DNA from 2 places in the Micromonospora sp. NPDC005806 genome. Region 1 is predicted to be linked to the other one. Evidence: riboswitches for the same ligand, from Rfam matches in the RefSeq annotation. Region 1 holds a riboswitch; the other holds the start of a gene.
What was found. A riboswitch is a leader RNA that binds a small molecule or an ion and turns the genes downstream of it on or off. The one in region 1 is predicted to bind thiamine pyrophosphate.
Positions count from the first base shown of each region.

Region 2: it holds a riboswitch for thiamine pyrophosphate, as region 1 does, so the genes downstream of both, ACFYOS_RS24475 (ECF transporter S component) here and thiE (thiamine phosphate synthase) in region 1, are expected to answer to the same signal.

Region 1 covers NZ_JBIAIL010000001.1:375,305-377,688, reverse strand. The annotation lists gene ACFYOS_RS01790 (aldo/keto reductase) at 11-973, shown strand; TPP riboswitch at 1,209-1,318, shown strand; gene thiE (thiamine phosphate synthase) at 1,313-1,939, shown strand; gene thiO (glycine oxidase ThiO) at 1,933-2,384, shown strand, end outside.
Region 2 covers NZ_JBIAIL010000026.1:87,204-89,587, forward strand. The annotation lists gene ACFYOS_RS24470 (ABC transporter ATP-binding protein) at 1-659, opposite strand, end outside; gene ACFYOS_RS24475 (ECF transporter S component) at 759-1,343, opposite strand; TPP riboswitch at 1,418-1,525, opposite strand; gene ACFYOS_RS24480 (alpha/beta fold hydrolase) at 1,615-2,384, shown strand, end outside.

The sequences.
Region 1 (2,384 bases):
CCAGCATAGGGTGGATCTCGTGACTGAGATGACCTACCGCCGGCTGGGCGACTCCGGGCTCGTGGTGTCCGTGGTCGGCATCGGCTGCAACAACTTCGGCCGCAAGCTCGACCTCGACGGCACCCGCGCGGTGGTCGACGCCGCGCTCGACGCCGGGATCAACTTCTTCGACACCGCCGACATCTACGGCGAGCCGCAGGGCGGCTCCGAGGAGCTGCTCGGCCAGGCCCTCAAGGGCCGCCGGGACGACGTGGTGGTCGCCACCAAGTTCGGCATGGACATGCACGGCCTGAACGGGCCGGACTTCGGTGCCCGGGGCGCCCGCCGGTACATCGCCCGCGCGGTCGAGGCGTCGCTGCGCCGGCTCGGCACCGACCACATCGACCTGTACCAGATGCACGAGCCCGACCCGGGCACCCCGATCGACGAGACCCTCGCCGCCCTGGACGACCTGGTCCGCGCCGGCAAGGTCCGCTACCTGGGCAACTCGAACTTCGCCGGCTGGCAGATCGCCGACGCCGACTGGACGGCGTCGACCCAGGGCCGCACCCGGTTCATTTCCGCGCAGAACCACTACTCCCTCCTGCAGCGGAGCGTGGAGGCCGAGGTCATCCCCGCCTGCGAGCGGTTCGGCCTGGGCATGCTGCCGTTCTTCCCGCTCGCCAACGGCCTGCTCACCGGCAAGTACAAGCGGGACGAGGCGCCACCCGCCGGCAGCCGGCTCTCCGGCGGCGGCCGGTACGCCGAGCGGCTGGCCGCGGCCGACTGGGACACCATCGAGGCGATCGACGCGTACGCGGCCGAGCGCGGGCTCACCATGCTCCAGGTGGCCATCGCCGGGCTGGCCGCCCGCCCGGCGGTGACCTCGGTGATCGCCGGCGCCACCACTCCCGAGCAGGTACGCGCCAACGCCGAGGCCGGCGCCTGGCAGCCGACCGACGAGGACCTTGACGCCCTCGACGCCATCCTCTGACCCACCCTTCGCTGCCCTGGTGCCACCCGACGGCCCCGGGGCAGCGTGCTTTCCGCCCCGGCTCGTGACCCCGACCGATCAGTGGAACGCCATGCAGGTCGTGCGGGTGAGGGCACCCGGACAGCATGGCGTGAGTGGATGGTCACGCATTGTCCCTGCCTCCACTCGCGACGGTGGGTGGGAAAAGTGTCACCCGCCCTTGGCGGATCCGGGGGAACGTCGTACGGTAGGCCGCAAGTGACCCACGGGAGCCCGGTGCAACCGGGCTGAGAGGGGGGCTGGAAGCCCCCGACCGTCGAACCTGATCCGGGTAATGCCGGCGCAGGGAGGAGTGTTGCCGTGCCGTCCCTGGGACGACTGCATCTGATCACCGACACCCGGCCGGGGCGGGACCCCCTCGGCGTGCTGCGGGCCGCCCTGCCGGTGGCCCACGCCGAGTTGGTCGTCCAGGTCCGGGTGGAGGACGACGCCACCGACCGCGAGGCCTACGAGCTGGCCCGCCGGGTCGTCACGCTGTGCCGGTCGTACGGGGCGACGTGCCTGGTCAACGACCGGCTGCACGTGGCGCTGGCGGTGGACGCCGACGGCGGGCACGTCGGGGCGGACGACCTGCCGGTGCCGGCCGCCCGCCGCGTGCTCGGGGCCGGCGCCGTGCTCGGCGCGACCGCCCGGGAGCCGGGCGGCGCCGCTGCGGCGGTCGCCGCCGGGGCCAGCTACCTGGGCGTGGGCCCCTGCCACGCCACCACCACCAAGTCCGGCCTGCCCGATCCGATCGGCCCCGCCGGGCTACGCGCGGTCGCCGGGGCGGTGGACGTGCCGGTGATCGCGATCGGCGGGGTGACCGCCGCGGCGGTGCCGGCGTTGCGGGCCGCCGGGGCGTACGGGGTGGCGGTGGTCGGAGCACTCTCCGGGGCCGCCGATCCGGCCCGGGCCACCGCGGCGCTGCTCGCGGCGCTGACGTGCTGACCCGACCGGACGTCGCCATCGTGGGGGCGGGACCGGTCGGGCTGGCGATCGCGTGGCGCTGCGCGTCCCGTGGACTGCGGGTGGCGGTCCACGATCCCGCCCCGGGGTCGGGCGCCTCGCAGGTCGCGGCGGGGATGCTGTCGCCGGTCGCCGAGGCGTACTTCGGGGAGCACGAGCTGACCGGGCTGCTCGCCGAGTCCGCCGCCCGCTGGCCGGGCTTCGCCGCCGAGCTGGTCGAGGCCGCCGGCGCTGACGTCGGCTACCGCACCGATGGCACCCTGGTGGTCGGGTTGACCGCCGACGACCTGGCCGAGGCGCGCCGGCTCTGGTCGTACCAGCAGGGGTTGGGCCTGCCGATCACGCCGCTGCGCCCCTCGGAGCTGCGGGACCGCGAGCCGGCGCTGGCCCCCCGCGTGCGCGGCGGCGCGGTCGCCCCCGGCGACCA
Region 2 (2,384 bases), on a different contig from region 1:
CCGTCGGCCCGCACCCCGCCGCCGGCTTCCAGCACGACCACCCGGTCCACCAGCGGCAACGCCTCGGCCACCCGGTGCTCCACCAGGATCAGCGTGGTGTCGGCGTCGAGGGCGTCCGCGACGGCCCGGCGGACCAGCGTGGCGCCGGCCGGGTCGAGGTTGGCGGTGGGCTCGTCGAGCAGCAGCAGCCCCGGGCGCAGGGCGAGCGCCCCGGCCAGGGCGAGCCGCTGCTGCTCGCCGCCGGAGAGGGCCGCGGTGGGCCGGTCCCGGTGGTACGGGAAGCCGACCCGGCGCAGCGCCTCGTCCACCCGGGGCCAGATCTCCTCGGCGGGTACGCCCCGGTTCTCCAGCCCGAACGCGACGTCGTCGCCGCAGCGGGCCATCACCAGCTGGGTCTCCGGGTCCTGGAAGACGATGCCGACCCGCTCCCGGGCCTTGCGCGGGTCGAGTCCGTCGATCTCGGCGATGCCCTCCTGCTCGCCGGAGTCCTCCGGCAGCAGTCCGGCGAGCGTCGCCAGCAGGGTGCTCTTGCCGGCCCCGGAGGGCCCGAGCAGCAGCACCCGCTCCCCCCGGTCGATGCGCAGGTCCACCCCACGCACCGCCCACTCTTTCCGCCCGGCGTGCCGCCACCCGAACCCCCGCAACTGCACCGCGCTCACCGCGCCACCCCCTCCCCTCCGATGATCATGAAGTTGGCGGCAGTTTCAGAGATCCACATCGCCGTCAACTTCATGATCAACACGATGAGGGTGGGGGCGTCAGACCGTGGCGCGGTCGCGGCCGGCGGGGAAGCGGTCCAGGACGCCGGTGTTGGCCAGGGCACGGGTGAGGTAGACGCTGCCCAGGCCGGCGATGACCGTGGCGCTGACGACGGTCAGCAGGGCGTACGGGATGCGGTAGCTGACCAGGTCGGTGGCCTTGTTCCAGTACACGAAGTCGAAGATCGCCGCGGTCAGGCCGGTCAGCGCGCCGGCCAGCAGGGCGGCCGGCAGCCGGTACGAGCGGTAGCGGAACGCGGCGAAGGCCAGCTCCGCGCCGACGCCCTGCATCAGCCCCTGGACGATGACGATGCCGCCCCACTGGCTGCCGAGCAGCGCGGAGACGATCGCCGCCACCAGCTCGCAGTAGAGCGAGGCGCCGGGCTTGCGGATGACCAGGCCGCCGAGGACGGCCGGCACCAGCCAGACGCCGTAGATGAGGGTCTGCGCCGGCGGGAAGAAGGCGAAGGCGGCGTCGGTGGCGCCCCAGACCAGGCCCCAGGCCCAGAAGATGACGCCGAAGGCGACCGCGATCACCGAGGCGACCACGATGTCGATGGTGCGCCAGCGGTTGTTGTTGTCCATTGGTGAGCTCCCAGTTCTCAAGGGGGAACCAGGAGAAGACGCACGCCGCGTCCGGATCACCGGACGGCGGCGCGGCTGGAGGTCGACCGAACTCCCTGCGCTGGCATTACCCAGATCAGGTACCGAGGGTCTGCGGGCACCGGCCCGCACTCTCAGCGCTGTGCGCTCCCCTGTCGGATATGAAGTTGTCTCGACGCAGACGCTAGCACCGACCCCCGTCCGCGGCCCAGCAGGGCGATCGCCGACGGGCCCGGTGGGTAGGGTGGCGATCATGCGGGTCGACGCGCGAGGTCTGACGTTCGAGGTACGCACCGGTGGCCCGGAGGGCGCCGAACCCGTCCTGCTGCTGCACGGCTTCCCCCAGCACGGCGGTGAGTGGGACGACGTGGTGCCCGCGCTGCACGCCGCCGGGCTGCGCACGTACGCGCTGGACCAGCGGGGCTACTCGCCGGGCGCGCGGCCGACGGCGGTCGAGGCGTACCGGATCCCGGAGCTGGTGGCGGACGTGGCCGCCGTGCTCGACGCGCTCGGGGTGACCTCCGCCCACCTGGTCGGGCACGACTGGGGCGCGATCGTGGCGTGGGGCCTCGCGGCGGCCCACCCGGAGCGGGTCCGGACGCTGACCGCGGTCTCGGTGCCGCACCCGGCGGCGATGGGCCACGCGCTCGCCACCGACCCGCGGCAGAAGGCCCGCTCGTCCTACATCGCGCTGTTCCGCAAGCCGGGCAAGGCGGAGAAGGTGCTGCTGGCGCTGCGCGCCGCCGCCCTGCGCCGGATGCTCGGCGGGGTGGGCGACGCCGCGCGGGTGGCCCGGTACGCCGACCCGATGCGCGAGCCGGGCACGCTGACCGCCGCGCTGAACTGGTACCGGGCCATGTCGGGGTCGGACATGAAGGCCGTCGGGCCGGTGGCCGTGCCGACCACGTTCGTCTGGAGCGACCGGGACATCGCGATCGGCCGGACCGCCGCCGAGGCGTGTGCCACCCACGTGGTCGGCGACTACCGCTTCGTCGAGCTCAGCGGCGTCACCCACTGGATTCC